3 regions of the uncultured Zoogloea sp. genome follow, and region 3 is predicted to be linked to each of the others. Evidence: predicted binding sites of a transcription regulator. Region 3 holds the regulator's gene; each other region holds the start of a gene.
The links. The regulator LexA, encoded in region 3, represses DNA repair genes until DNA is damaged. The targets are predictions, from matches to a motif close to ACTGTATNTANATACAGT.

Region 1 (5,481 bases), on a different contig from region 3:
GGCGAGACCTACCACTTCGAGCTCGTCTCCAACGAGCAAGGCGCCGGCATCACCCGCGTCGCCCTCGACACCGGCGTGCCCGTCGCCAACGGCATCCTCACCACCGAAGACGACGACCAGGCTCTCGCCCGCATGCAGGTCAAGGGCGCCGACTGCGCCCAGGCCGCCGTCGAGATGGCCCGACTCCTGAAGGCCCTGGCATGAGCCCCGCCAACAAATCCCCCCGCCGCCGCGCCCGCGAGTTCGCCCTGCAGGGCGTTTACCAGTGGCTGCTCAACCAGTCGCCCGTCACCTCCATCGAATCCCAGCTGGCCGAAGTCGCCGGCTTCGACAAATGTGACCGCGAGCTCTTCGTCGGCCTTCTGCGCGGCACCATCACCAACGCGCCCGAACTCCAGGTCGGCTTCGCAAACTACATCGAGCGCCCGCTCAATGAGCTGTCGCCGGTCGAGCGCGGCATCCTGCTGATGTCCACCTTCGAGCTCGCCCACCGCCCCGAAACCCCCTACCGGGTCATCATCAACGAGGCCATCGAGCTGGCCAAGGGCTTCGGCGGCACCGACGGCCACAAGTTCGTGAACGGCGTGCTCGACAAGCTCGCCGCCCGCCTGCGCGCCGACGAGGTCGAAGCCAACGCCCGCGAGCGCCAGGCCGCCCGCGGCAACAAGCCGGCCTGACCCGCCAGCTGCCGGAACCATCCCGCGCGATGCCGTCCGAGTTCGCCCTGATCCGCCGGCACTTCACCCGTCCCGCCCGCCACACCGATCTGGCGGTGGGCGACGACGCGGCGCTGATCCGCCCGGCCCCCGGCATGCAGCTGGCCATCTCCACCGACATGTTGGTGGCCGGAACGCATTTCTTCCCCGACACCGACCCCACCGATCTCGGCTGGAAGACCCTCGCGGTCAACGTCTCCGACCTCGCCGCCATGGGCGCCCAGCCCCGCTGGGTAGTGCTGGCGGCCAGCCTGCCCGGCGCCGACGAAGCCTGGATCGAAGCCTTCGCGGGCGGCTTCTTCGCCTGCTGCGAAGCCTTCGACATCGACGCCATCGGCGGCGACACCACCCGCGGCCCGCTCAACCTGTGCCCGACGATCTTCGGCGAAGTGCCCACCGGCACCGCCATCACCCGCAGCGGCGCCCGGCCCGGTGACGACCTGTGGGTGTCCGGCGCCCCGGGGCGCGCGGCCCTGGGCCTGGCCCACCTGCGCGGCGACACCCACCTCGCCGACACCTACCGCGACGACTGCCTCGCCGCCCTGCACCGGCCTCAGCCGCGGGTCGCCCTCGGCCTCGGCCTGCGCGGCATCGCCAGCGCCATGCTCGATGTCTCCGACGGCCTGCTGGGCGATCTCGACCACATCCTCGAAAGCTCCGCGGTCGGCGCGGTGATCGACGAAGCCAACCTGCCCCTCGCGCCCCTCGTGGCCGCCTGCGGCGATCCCGCCCGGGCCTTCGCCGCTTGCACCGGCGGCGGCGACGACTACGAGCTGCTGTTCACCGCTCCGCCCACCCAGCGCGCCGCCCTGGCCGACCTTTCCGCCCGGCTGGCCCTGCCCCTGCACCGCATCGGCAGCATCACCCCAGCCACCGGTGGCCTGCATCTGCGCGACACCAGCGGCACCCTGCGCGAGCTCGCCGCCCGAGGCTACGACCACTTCGGCAACGGCGCATGAAGCCCAACGTCCGTTTCCTGCTGTCCGATCCGGCCCACTTCGTCGCCCTTGGCTTCGGCTCCGGCCTGTGGCCCAAGGGCCCCGGCACCGCTGGCACCCTGACCGGCTGGCTGCTGTTTCCCCTTGTGCGCGCGCCGCTCACCGACGGCCTGTTCGCCGGGCTGCTGGTGGCCTGCATCCTGTTTGGCATCCTCGCCTGCGAACGCACCGGCCGCGCCCTCGGCGTCGCCGACCACGGCAGCATCGTGTGGGACGAGATCGTCGCCATCTGGCTGGTCCTGTGGCTCACCCCCGAAGGCCTCGGCTGGCAGCTCACCGCCTTCGTGCTGTTCCGCTTCTTCGACATCGTCAAGCCGCAGCCCATCCGCTGGGTGGATGACCGCACCCGCGGCGGCTTCGGCGTGATGCTCGATGATCTCATCGCCGCCGGCTACACCCTGCTCGCGCTGGCCCTGCTCGTGAGGTTCCTCGGTTAATGGACGCCCAGCTCGAAACCCTCTCCCGCCTCGTCGGCGACCACCTCGCCGCCCGCAGCTGGCGCCTCGCCACCGCCGAATCGTGCACCGGCGGCTGGGTCGCCGAGGTCGTCACCGTCACCGCCGGCAGCTCCGGCTGGTTCGACTGCGGCTTCATCACCTACTCCAACGACGCCAAGTGCGCGCTGCTCGGCGTCTCGCCAATGACCCTCGCCCGCCACGGCGCGGTCAGCGAGCCGACCACCGCGGCGATGGTCCGCGGCACCCTCGAACGGGCCGAGGCCGACCTCGCCCTGTCGATCTCCGGCATCGCCGGCCCGGGGGGCGGATCAGCCGACAAACCCGTCGGCACCGTGTGCTTCGGCTGGGGCCGGACCGGCGAATCCCCCCAGACCGCCACCTGCCGCTTCGACGGCGACCGGGAGGCCGTCCGCCGCCAGGCAGTGGTGTTCGCCCTCACCGAACTCATCCGCCGCTACGCCTGAAATCCCATCCGCATCAAGGTCTTGGCAAATCCGGTAGACGTTCCGCTGCAACTGTATAAAATACCAGTCTGCGCGACTTTCTTCGCTCCGATACCTCTCGTGACGACGCGCGATCACCCGCACGCAAACTCTGTGCCATAATCTCCAAAACCCTTTTTACAAGGATCACGACAGATGGATGACAACAAGGCCAAGGCCCTCGCCGCCGCGCTTTCCCAGATCGAAAAGCAGTTCGGCAAGGGCTCGATCATGCGCCTGGGCGACGGCGAAGTCGAAAGCGACATCCAGACCGTCTCCACCGGCTCCCTGGGCCTCGACATCGCCCTCGGCATCGGCGGTCTGCCCCGCGGCCGGGTCGTGGAAATCTACGGTCCCGAATCGTCCGGCAAGACGACCCTCACCCTCCAGGTCGTCTCCGAAATGCAGAAGCTCGGCGGCACCGCCGCCTTCATCGACGCCGAACACGCGCTGGACGTCACCTACGCCCAGAAGCTCGGGGTCAATATCGGCGACCTCCTGATCTCCCAGCCCGACACCGGCGAACAGGCCCTCGAGATCGCCGACATGCTGGTGCGCTCCGGTGGCGTTGACGTGGTCGTGATCGACTCCGTCGCAGCCCTCACCCCGAAGGCCGAAATCGAAGGCGAGATGGGCGATCAGCTCCCCGGCCTGCAGGCCCGCCTGATGTCCCAGGCCCTGCGCAAGCTCACCGCCAACATCAAGCGCACCAACACCCTGGTCATCTTCATCAACCAGATCCGGATGAAGATCGGCGTGATGTTCGGCAGCCCCGAGACCACCACCGGCGGCAACGCCCTCAAGTTCTACGCCTCGGTGCGGATGGACATCCGCCGCATCGGCACCATCAAGAAGAACGACGAGGTGATCGGCTCCGAAACCAAGGTCAAGGTCGTCAAGAACAAGGTCGCGCCCCCGTTCCGCGAAACCCTGTTCGACATCCTGTACGGCGAAGGCACCTCCCGCGAGGGCGAGATCATCGACCTGGGCGTCCAGCACAAGTTCGTGGACAAGTCCGGCGCCTGGTACGCCTACAACGGCGAGAAGATCGGCCAGGGCAAGGACAACGCCCGCGAATTCCTCAAGAGCAACCCGCACATCGCCCGCGAGATCGAAAACAAGATCCGCGTCGCCGTCGGGCTGCCTGAGATGGCCGTGATCACGCCCGCCGCCCCCGCCGCGGCAGCCTGAACGTCTCCGGCAGGAAACACCGTCGTCCATGGCCACCAGTCTGCATGAGCGGGCCCTGCGCTGCCTGGCCCAGCGGGAGCATTCCCGCGCCGAGCTCGCCCGCAAGCTGGGCACCCTCGGCAGCGAGGAAGAGGTGAGCGCCGAACTCGACCGTCTGGTCGAGCTTGGCCTCCTCTCCGACGCCCGCTTCGCCGATGCCTACGTGCGCGCCAAGGCGGCCCGCTTCGGCGCCTCCCGGCTCAAGAGCGAGCTCGCCCGGCGCGGCGTCGACGCCGAGCAGATCGGCCTGGCCATTGCCGACAACTGTCCGGAAAGTGAATTCGAACGCGCCTGCGACATCCATCGCCGAAAGTTCGCCGCAGCACCGGCAGACGCGCGAGAATGGGCGCGCCAGGCGCGTTTTCTTCAAGGTCGCGGCTTCTCGACCGAAATCATTCGTAGAGTCCTGAAAGAACACCCCGGCGATGAGCCTGCTTAAAGTCAGCAACCTGCGCAAGAAGTACAAGGCCCGCACCGTCGTCCACGACGTCTCCTTCGACGTCGGCAGTGGCGAAGTGGTCGGCCTGCTCGGCCCCAACGGCGCCGGCAAGACGACCTGCTTCTACATGATCGTCGGCCTGGTGGTCGCCGATGGCGGCGAGATCACCCTCGACGACCAGGTGCTGACCCATCGCCCGATCCACCAGCGCGCCCGCCTCGGCCTGTCCTACCTGCCCCAGGAGATGAGCGTCTTCCGCAAGCTCACCGTGGCCGAGAACATTCAGGCCGTGCTCGAACTGCAGAAGCTCAGCAAGGCCGAAATGGCCGAACGCCTCGAACAGCTCCTCGGCGAGCTGGGCATCGAACACCTGCGCGACAACACCGCGATCTCCCTCTCCGGCGGCGAGCGCCGGCGCTGCGAGATCGCCCGCGCCCTCGCCTCCGACCCGCGGCTGATCCTCCTCGACGAGCCCTTCGCTGGCGTCGACCCGATCGCCGTGATCGACATCCAGAAGATCATCCGCTTCCTCAAGGAAAAGGGCATCGGCGTCCTCATCACCGACCACAACGTCCGCGAAACCCTCGGCATCTGCGACCGCGCCTTCATCATCAATGCCGGGGAAGTGCTGGCCAGCGGCCGCCCGGAAGACATCGTCCGGAATGAACAGGTCCGTCAGGTTTACCTCGGCGAGCACTTCCGGCTTTAAGGCATCATTGTTGTCATGAAGCCCAGCCTCCAGCTCAAACTCTCCCAACATCTCGCGCTCACCCCGCAGCTACAGCAGTCCATCAAGCTGCTGCAGCTATCGACCCTCGAGCTCAACCAGGAGATCGAGAAGATCCTCCTCGAGAACCCGATGATCGAGCGGGACGAGCCGGAATCGAACCTCGGCTCCAGCCGTCTCGAAGCCCCCGGCCCGGCCGCCCCCGCCGGCAGCGAGGCCGCCCATGAGCGCGAGCAGGAGCAGGCCCGCGAATCCGACCAGCGCGAGCGCGACACCGACCGGGAGTTCGACTTCGCCGAAGGCGGCGACTGGCAGGGCTCCGGCAGCGGCTCGCGGGACGATGATGACGACAACGATTTCCAGGATCTCCAGGCCACGGTCACCACCCTGCGCGACCACCTGGACGCCCAGATCGCCCTCACCCAGCTGTC
Region 2 (5,481 bases), on a different contig from region 3:
TCGTGCTGGTGGCGCGCAGCGACGGCCATCTGGCGGCCGACGTGCGCCCGCTGGTGCGGGTGTCGGTGAGCGTCATCATGGAAGAGAACGGCCGCCGTGAGCAGGGCTCCGGCGGTGGCGGCGGGCGCTACGACTACGGTTATTTCAGCGACGAGGTGCTGGCCGGCTTTGCCAAGGCGGCGGTGCATCAGGCGCGGGTCAACCTGGGCGCCGGCCCGGCACCGGCCGGCCTGATGACCGTGGTGCTCGGCAACGGCTGGCCCGGCATCCTGCTCCACGAGGCCATCGGCCACGGGCTGGAGGGCGACTTCAACCGCAAGGAAAGCTCGGCCTTCTGCGGCCGCATCGGCCAGCAGGTGGCGGCCAAGGGCGTGACGGTGGTGGATGACGGCACCCTGCCGGACCGCCGCGGCTCGCTCACCATCGACGACGAGGGCAACCCCACCCAGCGCACCGTGCTGATCGAGGACGGCATCCTCACCGGCTACATGCAGGACATGCTCAACGCCCGCCTGATGGGGGTCGCGCCCACCGGCAACGGCCGCCGCGAATCCTTCGCCCACCTGCCCCTGCCGCGCATGACCAACACCATCATGCTGGCCGGCCAGCACGAGCCGGCCGAGATCATCGCGTCGGTGAAGAACGGCCTCTACGCCGCCAACTTCGGTGGCGGCCAGGTGGATATCACCTCGGGCAAGTTCGTGTTATCCACGTCCGAGTGCTACCTCATCGAAGATGGCAAGGTCACCCGCCCGGTGAAGGGCGCCACGCTCATCGGCAACGGCCCGGACTGCCTGACCCGCGTCTCGATGATCGGTAACGATCTGGCGCTGGACCCGGGCGTCGGCACCTGCGGCAAGGACGGCCAGAGCGTGCCGGTGGGCGTCGGCCAGCCGACCCTGCGCATCGACGGGCTGACTGTGGGTGGAACTGGAGGTTGAAATGAAGCGCCGTGAGTTTCTTGCTGCTGCCACCCTCGTGCCGCTGACGTCGGCACTTCAGGCTGCGCCGACGCCGCCCGCGCCTGCGGGCCTGTCGCTGGCTGGTGCGATCAACCGCGCCGGCCGCCAGCGGATGCTGTCCCAGCGCAGCGCCAAGGCGTGGCTGATGCTGGTCGAAGGCGTGCTGCCCGATCGGGCAAAGAGCATCCTCGACCACTCGGTGCGGCTCTTCGACCAGCAGCTTGTCGAGCTGCGTGGCCTGCAGCCCAACGACGAAGTCCGCTCCGCGTATATGCTCCTCGAATCCGAGTGGAGCCGTTATCGGCCGCTGCTGGCGGACATCCGCTCCGACGCCAAGCTGGTGTGGGGCGGCAGCGACGCGGTGCTCGGCGCGGCGCAGAAGCTCACCGTCGCCTACGAAAGGGTGGCAGGCACACCGGCCGGCCGGCTGGTCAACCTCTCGGGCCGGCAGCGCATGCTGTCCCAGCGGATGGCCAAGGCCTATTTCTTCCGGCAGGTGGGCGTCAATCCCGAGCCCGCCCGGGAGATGCTTGACGGGGCGATGAAGGAGTTCGCCAAGGCCCTGGACGAGCTCAAGACCGCGCCCCAGAACACCGCTCAGATCAAGTCCGAGCTGGGGCTGGTGGAGCAGCAGTGGTTCTTCTTCCAGAATGCCCTGAGCCTGCGCGCATCCGGCGATCTGAAGAAAGCCGCGGCCGATGTGGCGACCACCAGCGAGCGCATCCTGGAACAGATGGACGCGGTCGTGTCGCTCTATGAAAAGATCGCCAGCTGAGCCCATGAAGCGTCTTGGATGGCTTGCGGCGGCTGCGGCATCGGTGGCGGTGCTGGCCGGGTGTGCTGCTCCGCGGGTGGCGCCTTCCGCCGATCGATTGAGCCCGGGCGAGCTGGAGGCCATCGCCGCCGCAAGACGCGCCGGGCCGCTGACGATCGAGCAGATCATCCAGCGCTCCAGGGCGGGCGAGGCGCCCGCCGCGCTGATCGAGGACATCCGCAGCACCGGCACCCATCTTGCGGTGACGCCCGAGGAGCGTGCCCGCCTCGCCGGCCAGGGCGTGGCCCCGGCGGTGCTGGACGAGCTTGCCGCCGCCCAGGCGCGCTGGGCGCAAGACCAGGCCACCGCCGACAAGGTGCGTGCCGACACCGCCCGGATCGAGGCGGCAGACCGCGCCCGGGCCGAAGAGGAGCGCCGCCGTCGCGCCTACTATGGCCCGACCTACTCTCCTTACTACTCGCCCTACCGCGACCCCATGTGGCCCTACGGCTACCCTGGGCGCCGTGGTTACGGCGGCGGCTTCGGGTGGGGCGTGCAGATCCGCCGCTGAAAGTTGTTGCTCGGGCTGTTTGGCGCGCTGATCAGAACAGCGCGAGTTGACCGTCGTCTCGCCCCGGCGGCCGGAAGGCCGTGGTGACCAGCTGACGGCGGTTGCGATTGAGCCCGAGCCGCTCGCAGCAGCGCCGCAGGCGCTGGCTGTACAGATCGGCAAACACGCCCTCGCCGCGCATCCGGTGGCCGAAGCGGCTGTCGTTGAGTTCCCCACCCCGAAGCTGGCGCAGCAGGCTCAGCACATGGCCCGCCCGGTCCGGGTAATGGGCGACGAGCCAGTCCTCGAACAACGCCCGCAGCTCCCGCGGCAGACGCAGCAGCACGTAGCCGGCCGTATCGGCGCCGGCTGCCTGCGCCGCTTCGAGCACCTTTTCCATTTCATGATCGTTGATCGCCGGGATCAGCGGGGCGAAGAGCACGCCCACCGGCACGCCGGCGTCGTGCAGCCGGGCCATGGCGGCCAGACGCCGGGCCGGGCTGGCGGCGCGGGGTTCGAGCTGGCGGGCGAGGCATGGATCGAGGGTGGTGACCGAGAACATCACCTGCACCAGCCCGTCCCGGGCGAGATCGGCGAGGAGGTCGATGTCCCGCTCGATCAGCGCCGACTTGGTGACGATGGACACCGGGTGGCGGGTTTCGGCAAGGATCGCCAGCAGCTGGCGGGTCAGGCCCAGGCGCCGCTCGACGGGCTGCCAGCCGTCGGTGTTGATGCCCAGCGCAACGGGCTGGCAGCGGTAGCCGGGGGCGGCGAGCTCCCGCCGCAGCACAGCCGGCGCGTCGGGTTTCCAGGCGATCTTCGTCTCGAAATCCAGCCCCGGCGAGAGGCCTAGATAGGCATGGCCCGGGCGCGCGAAACAGTAGGCGCAGCCGTGCTCGCAACCCCTGTAGGGGTTGATCGACTGGGCAAAGGGCACGTCGGGCGAGGCGTTGCGGACGATCACCGAGCGGGCCTTGTCGAGGAGCAGGGTGGTGGCCGGGCCGTGATCGGGCTCATCCGCTACGTCGTCGGCCCAGCCGTCGTCGAAGGCGGCGCGCTGCCAGTCGGCAAAGCGGTCGCCCGGATTGAGGCGGCTGCCGCGGCCGCGGGGCAGGCTTGGGGGCTTCATCTTGCCAAGATTAGACTATATAAAAATACAGTTCAAGGCTGCGCGTCGGTGCCAGATGCGCCGCAATTCATGCCGACGGGAAGGGCGTCGTGTTACGGGGCGGGCGCATCGGCTAGAATTGCCGATTCCCTCAAGCAAAGCCGACAGGATTCACCATGCACGCCTCCTCGAAAATCCACATCGACGACGTCCGTATCAAGGCCATCAAGGAGCTCGCCCCGCCCGCCCATGTGCTGCGCGAGTTTCCGGCATCGCCCAAGGCCGCGGCGACCACTTTCGAGGCGCGCACGGCGATCCACCGCATCCTGTTTGGCGCCGACGACCGCCTGCTGGTTGTGATTGGCCCGTGCTCGATCCATGACTACGCCGCGGCGATGGAATACGCCCGCCGCCTGAAGGTCGAGGCCGAGCGCCTGAAGGACGACCTGCTGATCGTGATGCGGGTGTACTTCGAGAAGCCGCGCACCACCGTTGGCTGGAAGGGCCTGATCAACGATCCGCACCTGGACGGCAGCTTCGCGATCAACGAAGGCCTGCGTCTGGCGCGCCAGCTGCTGGCCGAGATCAACGAGCTGGGCCTGTCGGCGGCCACCGAATTCCTCGACATGATCACGCCGCAATACATCGCTGACCTGATCGCCTGGGGCGCCATCGGTGCCCGCACCACCGAGAGCCAGGTGCACCGCGAGCTGGCCTCCGGCCTGTCGTGCCCGGTGGGCTTCAAGAACGGCACCGATGGCAACGTGCGCATCGCCGTGGATGCGATCAAGGCCGCCCAGGCGCCGCATCACTTCCTGTCGGTGACCAAGGCCGGTCACTCGGCCATCGTGTCCACCGCCGGCAACGAAGACTGTCACCTGATCCTGCGCGGCGGCGCCGGCCCCAACTTCGACGCGGCCAGCGTCGATGCGGCCTGCAAGGAGCTTTCCGCCGCGGGCGTGCAGGGCAAGCTGATGATCGATTTCTCCCACGCCAACAGCCGCAAGCAGCACAAGCTGCAGGTGGAGGTGGCGCGGGACGTGGCGGGTCAGATGGCGGCCGGCAACGACCGCATCATGGGCGTGATGGTCGAATCCCACCTTAAGGAAGGTCGTCAGGATCTGAAGCCGGGCGTGGAGCTGGAGTACGGCAAGAGCATCACCGACGCGTGCATCGGCTGGGAAGACAGCCTGGTGGTGCTCGACGTGCTGGCCGAGGCCGTGCGTCAGCGCCGGGTGCGGCGCGCCGAACCGGCCTGATTCAGACGGGCAGCGTGGCGAGGCTGGGGGCGACGCCGGGATGGGCGCCGTCCCGTCCTTCGATGCGCTGCCCGCCGCGCCGCTTGGCGCGGAACATCCGGGTGTCGGCCATCTTGATGAGATCTTCGGCGCTCGTCGCGTCTTCCGGGAAGGTGGCCACGCCGATGCTTGTGCTGACCGGATGGCAGGCGGTGTGGGCGGCGAGGGGCTCGTGCAGGGTGCTGAGGATCTTCGCCGCAACCCGGTTGGCGTCGCCGGCTTCGTCGAGCTCGGCCAGCAGGATCACGAATTCATCGCTGCCCAGGCGCGCCACGGTGTCGCAGGCGCGCACGCAGGTGCGCAGGCGGTCGGCGATCTCCAGCAGGGCCTGGTCGCCGGCGGCGTGGCCGCCCAGGTCGTTGATGCGCCGGAAATCATCCAGATCGACAAAGAGCAGCCCGACCCGCTCGGAATAGCGCTGGGCGCGGGCGATTGCGAGGGTCAGCCGGTCGGTCAGCAGGCGCCGGTTGGGCAGGCCGGTGAGGGCGTCGTGGTAGGCCAGGTGGCGGATCCGTTCGGTGCTGCGCACCTGCTCGGTCACGTCGATGGCGGTACCGTGGTGGCCCAGGAAGGCGCCGTGCTCGTTGAAGCGCGGTGTGCCGCACAGGCTCAGCCACAGGGGCGGGTTGTTGCCGTTGGGCAGTTCAACCAGCAGGTCGCGAAAGCCGTTGCAGCCTTCGAAGGCCGCGCGCACGTCGGATTGACCGGGGCGCGCGTTGCCGCCCTGGCGGTGGAGCTGCCACCACTTGCGGCCCAGGTTGACCTTGAGGGTGTCGTTGGTGCGTTCCGCTTCGTGGGTGACGTGCATC
Region 3 (5,481 bases):
CCCAGCGAGGCGCCGGGCATCGGCGTGCGCACCACCGCAGATGGCGACGCGCTGAAGATCGCCAACGTGTTCGACGGTGCTCCGGCCCAAGGCGCGGGGCTGTCGGCGGGCGACGTGCTGGTGGCGCTGGACGGGCTGAAGGTGACGTCTGGCAATTTCGACAAGCTGCTGGCCCGGCGCATGGCCGGCGAGCGGGTGGCGATCCATGTCTTTCGCCGGGACGAGCTGATGCGTTTTGAAGTGGAACTGCGCGCCGCGCCGGCCGATGTGGCGAAGCTGGTTCTGGCCGACGACGCGCCGGCTTCGGTGATGGCGCTGCGGGAAGGCTGGCTGGCCGGCTAATCCTGCGTTGCGCCCTGCGACGCGTAGTGCAGGTAGAACCCGAACAGCACCGACGCAGCCACGGTGCTGAGCACCGCCGCCTGCCAGAAGCCCGCTACGCCCTGGGGCGGCAAAAGGCTGCCCAGCCCGTGGAAGCTCAGCCAGTTGCCACCGGCGAGGCCGATGCCCCAGAAACACAGGGTGTGGATCAGCATCGGCCCGAAGGTGATCTTGTAGCCGCGCAGGGCGTGGGCGGCGACCGTCTGGATGGCGTCGAAGAACTGGTAGAGGCAGATGTAGATCACCAGCGACACGGCGAGCTCGCGCACTGCCGGGTCGGTGGTGTAGGCGGCCATCACGGGCTCGCGAACGAACCACACGCCAATGCTCACCAGCGTCGATAGCCCGGTGGCGAACACGATGCCGGCCCGGGCTGCGCGCCGTGCGCCGGTGCCGTCGTGCCCGCCCAGCGCCTGGCCGACCAGCACCAGGGTGGCGATGGCGATGGCCAGGGGCAGCATGTAGATCAGCGCCGACAGATTGCCGACGATCCGGTGACCGGCCACCACCGTGGCGCCCAGCCGGGCCACCAGCAGGGCGATGAGCGTGAACGAGGTGATCTCGACAAAGCTCGAGAAGCCCATTGGCAGCCCCAGCCGCAGGAGTTCGCCAAGCTGGGCGGCCCGGGGCGGCTGCCAGCGGGAGAACAGGTGGTAGGGCTGATAGGCGGGCGTGCGCTGGACGTGGATCAGCGCTGAGACCACGGCCAGCCAGCAGATGCAGGCACTCGACACCGCGCAGCCGACACCACCCATTGCTGGCAGGCCCAGGTGGCCGTTGATGAGTGCCCACGACAGGGGAATGTGCACCGCCGTGGTGGTGAGGCTGATGAACATCAGCACCCGGGTGCGCCCGAGGGCGTTGGTGAAAGCGTAAAAGGTGCGGTACAGGAAAGCCGCCGGCAATCCCCAGGCGATGGTGGCGAGGTAATCCCGGGCGCGGGTGTTCACCTCCGGGCTCACGTCGGCGAGCTGCATCAGCCAGTCCGGGTGGCGCAGGAAGAGCATCGCCGGCACCGACAGGGCCAGGGCGAGCCAGAAGCCCTGCTGCACGGCGGGCCCGATCTCGTCGTTGCGACCCGCGCCCACGTGATGGGCCACGGTGGGCGCCACCGCCTGCAGAATGCCCACCATCAGCATCACCACCGAGATGTAGATGCCGCTGCCCACCGCCACGGCGGCGAGGTCGGTGGTGCCGTAGCGGCCCGTGAGTACGGTGTCGCTGACCATCTGGGTCATCGACGAGAGCTGGGCGATCAGCACCGGCCAGGCGAGGGCGGCGATGCGCTGGAAGAGGGCGACGGGGGATTTCATGGGCGGCGTAGTGTAGCGCGGTGGGGCGGGGTGTTTCAGGCGAAGTAGCCGTGCAGGAACCACCCGTGGGGCGGCCGCCGATCCCGGAAGACCCACACCAGGCTGCGGTCGCGGCGGCGGGCCACGTAGTAGTCGCGGGCGATCTCGGCGTCGTCGCCATCCCACCAGCCGGATTCGATGCGTTCGGGGCCTGCGAGGAGGTTTTCGGGCGCTGGCTGTTGGATGGGGCGCGGCTCGGCCAGCAGCCACAGGGGGCGCGGTGCGGCAGGCAGGGCGTCGGGCGCTGTGGTTGCGCGTGGCCGGGCAAGAGGATCGACCCGTCGCCAGGCGAGCTCCGGCCGGTGGTCGGGGTGGGTGGCGAGGCAGCGCACGGCGTCGTTGCCGAGGCGCGCGCGCAGGGTGGCGACGAGGAGGTCGGGGTCGCCGTCTTCGCCGGCTTTGGCATCGAACAGATCGCTGCGGGGCGGGGCGATGGGGCGCGGTGCGTCGGCCTCGATGCGTACGGTGTCCACCGGTGCGGGCAGGGCCTGGCGGCTCAGATGCTCACGGGCCAGCAGCTGGCAGCGGGCCATGTCGCGGGTAAGGGTGCCGAGCACGATGTCGAGCCGGGCCTCCCGCGCGAGGCCCCGATGAGCGCTGGTGAGGGCTTCGAATTCCAGCACCAGGGAGAAACGCTCTAGCCCGGCCTGACGTCCGTCCAGCCATCCGCCCAGCCCACCGAGCAGGCGGCGTACGGCGAAGAGCAGGGTATCCACCTGATCGCTGGGCGCTGGCAGGGGCAGGCTGGCGGTGTAGTGTTCCGGTGCGACATACCACCGACGCGGGTCGGGTGTGGCGCCGTAGGCGCGATCGAGCAGATCGGTGATCGCCTGGGCCTGACGCCGGGCGAGTCCGCTGCGGGGCAGGCAGCGGACATCACCCAGGCAGCGGGCGCCGATGCCGGTGAGGAGTTCGAGGGTGTCCGCGCCGAGGCCGGGCTCGTCGGCCAGGGTGCCGAGGGGCAGGGCGTCGAGGGTTTCCGGCAACTTTGCGGGGTCGGTGATCTGGCTGCCCGGGGCGCAGCGGGCCAGCCAGCGGGCAGCCAGCGGGGTTGGTGCTACGGCGAGCCGGGCGGTGAAGCCCAGCTCGGTCAGGCCGTCGGCGATGGCTGCGCAGGCAGGGTCGAGCCCGCCGAAGAGACGCAGACTGGCGCGGATCTCGAGTTGCAGGGTGGCGGGCGGATCAAGGCTGACTGACGAGGTGAAGCGCCCGGCCCAGCCCGCGATCTCTGCAAGGGCGGCGGTTTCCCGGGCGATATCCCGATCAATCAGTGTCAGGCTGGGCAGGAGCGCCAGGGCGCTGGCGCGTTTGAGCCCGGCTTCGATTCCGCAGGCCCGGGCGGCAGGCGTTGCTGCCAGTACGCGCTGGCGCGGACGGGGGCTGAGAACCGCCAGTGGCCCGGCTTCAGCCTGCCCCCGTGCGAAGACCTGCAGGGGCAGATCGGGCAGGTAGAGGGCGCACCAGAGCATGGATGACGGCATGACCGGAAGGCTGGGTGGATTGGGGCGATGGCGCCGGCCTGACGGGCAGTCGGGGCAGATCAATGGCGACCGGGCCGGCCAGTTGTGGGCCGCGGCGCTTGAGCACGCGCACGTCCACCCCGCCATCCCGTGCCGTAAGCGCAAGACGCAGCACTGCTGGCGATGGTTGGCCCGCCACTGTGGCAGGCCGTATCAGGATGAGTGTCGTGGCGCTTTCTTCAGCAGCCAGCTGAAGTCGGCGAAGGGCGCCGTTGTCGGCCTCGGCCAGCCACATCACGACGGCTGCGCAGCTATGGGAGTTGAGCGACTGGCGGGCCGCCCAGCGGGCATGGGCGGGGCTTTCGGCATCAACGAGGAGCAGCCGCTCGAGGGGAATGCCCGCGCTAGAGAGGGCCGGCGCATAAAGCTGGCCTGGCGGCGCAATGCAGACGGCCCAGCGCCTTTCGGGCACCCGCTGGAGCAGGGGCAGGATCAGTCCGAGCTCACCGACACCGGTATGGGGAACGAGGATCTCGGTGAGTGCGCCGACCGGCCAGCCCTTGCCGGGCAGCACGGCATCCAGGGCGGCATGGCCGGTGGCAATGCCGGGCGCTGCCGAGGCAACCTGATCGCCACGCCACACAAGATGCTGCAACGCGTCTGGGGAACGAAGGACAGAAACAGCCGGAGGCGCCATGGCAATAAATGAACTAGGCTGTTATTGAACGCTTCATGCCTTGCGCGCCAGGTGCCGCTGCGCGGTTGCCTGCCGATTGCAGGGCAGGGCAACCGTTTGTGCTGACGAGGATCAGAGGCTGTCGTTGCGGATCAGACCGACCGCGAGGCCTTCGATTTCCAGCGGCTCGTTGCGGGTGTCGACAATGATGGGTTCAAAGTCGGGGTTGGCCGGCAGGAGTTCGACGATCGGCCCCTTGCGGGACAGGCGTTTCACGGTGACGTCGTCTTCCATGCGGGCCACGATGATCTGGCCGTCCCGGGCTTCGGTGGTGCGGTGGACGGCGAGCAGATCGCCGTCGAGGATGCCGGCGTCGCGCATGCTCTGGCCGCGAACCTGGAGCAGGTAGTCGGCTCGGGGCGAGAACATGTTGGGGTCAACATGGAAGCGGCGCTGGATGTGCTCGGCGGCAAGAATCGGGCTACCTGCAGCTACCCGCCCGACGAGGGGCAGGCCGAGGGATTCGACGAGACGGATGCCCCGGGCACGGCCTTCTTCCAGCGAGATGACACCCTTGCTGGCGAGAGCGCGCAGATGGGTTTCGGCAGCGTTGGGGGATTTGAAGCCAAACGCAGTACAGATTTCCGCCCGCGTGGGCGGGCGACCTTCGTGCTCGACGGTATCGCGAATGAGTTGAAGGATTTCTTGCTGACGGGCGGTGAGTTGTTCGGACACGGCATACTCCTGAAGTCTTATGTAATTATATACAGCGTTTTGCGCATGACAAGCTGTAGATGGGCTTTCCGGGGGGGCTCTGCTCGTGATAAACATCAAAATCTGAAGACAAAGCGCTTGAGGCCGGGGCGCCAATGGACTATTCATTCAAGGGTGCCCGTCGCGCGCCAATAGCCTGACGAGGCATCATAAGCAAAGACAAGAAGAACTGAGAACAGCACGTGTCCGAATCGCCTAATCAGCAGGGCTCCGCTTGCCGGGCCCTCAGCCCCCAGAGGAGATTTTCATGCTTGTCAGCCCTCAACACGCTTCGGGTAGAGTTCTCAAGGCGGCTCGGTTAGAATCCCCCGCCGAAGCGGTAGCCCCGACCGAAGGTCAGCCTGCACCGCTCTTTTCCCTGCCCGATGCCGACATGGAAATGTTCGATCTGGCGTCGGTGCTGGGCACCCACCACGTTGTGCTGTATTTCTACCCCCGTGACAACACGCCCGGCTGCACTCGTCAGGCGATCGATTTCAGTGATCACGATGCCGATTTCGCGAAGGAAAAATGTATCGTGATCGGCATCAGCCCCGATGACTGCCTCACCCACGCTGATTTTCGCGACCAGCATGGCCTGTCGGTCGAGCTCTTGTCCGACGAAGATGGCGACGTGTGCAGGCTTTACGGTGTGTGGCAGTCGGCGGTGGTGGATGGCGTCATGAAACGCAGCGTGCGTCGTTCGACCTTCATCATTTCCAGTGATGGCGTGCTCCGCCATGTGCTGCACGATGTGAATCCCCGTGGCCACGCGGCCGAAGTCTTTCAGCTGGTAAAGCAACTCAACTCAAGGAATGTAAATGGAAATCGCCAAGAACACGGTCGTCACGCTTGATTA

Region 1: the regulator LexA is predicted to act here: its motif matches at 2,687-2,704, upstream of recA (recombinase RecA).
Region 2: the regulator LexA is predicted to act here: its motif matches at 3,410-3,427, upstream of Q0672_RS18860 (PA0069 family radical SAM protein).

Annotation. Positions count from the first base shown of each region.
Region 1 covers NZ_CALAYQ010000024.1:30,663-36,143, reverse strand. The annotation lists gene ribH (6,7-dimethyl-8-ribityllumazine synthase) at 1-204, shown strand, start outside; gene nusB (transcription antitermination factor NusB) at 201-677, shown strand; gene thiL (thiamine-phosphate kinase) at 707-1,675, shown strand; gene Q0672_RS02405 (phosphatidylglycerophosphatase A) at 1,672-2,151, shown strand; gene Q0672_RS02400 (CinA family protein) at 2,151-2,636, shown strand; gene recA (recombinase RecA) at 2,811-3,845, shown strand; gene recX (recombination regulator RecX) at 3,874-4,323, shown strand; gene lptB (LPS export ABC transporter ATP-binding protein) at 4,310-5,032, shown strand; gene Q0672_RS02380 (RNA polymerase factor sigma-54) at 5,048-5,481, shown strand, end outside.
Region 2 covers NZ_CALAYQ010000168.1:25,721-31,201, reverse strand. The annotation lists gene tldD (metalloprotease TldD) at 1-941, shown strand, start outside; gene Q0672_RS18870 (type IV pili methyl-accepting chemotaxis transducer N-terminal domain-containing protein) at 943-1,737, shown strand; gene Q0672_RS18865 (hypothetical protein) at 1,742-2,287, shown strand; gene Q0672_RS18860 (PA0069 family radical SAM protein) at 2,319-3,395, opposite strand; gene aroG (3-deoxy-7-phosphoheptulonate synthase AroG) at 3,551-4,633, shown strand; gene Q0672_RS18850 (diguanylate cyclase) at 4,635-5,481, opposite strand, start outside.
Region 3 covers NZ_CALAYQ010000169.1:3,318-8,798, reverse strand. The annotation lists gene Q0672_RS18940 (M61 family metallopeptidase) at 1-342, shown strand, start outside; gene Q0672_RS18935 (MATE family efflux transporter) at 339-1,694, opposite strand; gene Q0672_RS18930 (DNA polymerase Y family protein) at 1,730-3,202, opposite strand; gene imuA (translesion DNA synthesis-associated protein ImuA) at 3,138-3,890, opposite strand; gene lexA (transcriptional repressor LexA) at 4,002-4,604, opposite strand; gene Q0672_RS18915 (peroxiredoxin) at 4,891-5,478, shown strand; gene Q0672_RS18910 (peptidylprolyl isomerase) at 5,444-5,481, shown strand, end outside.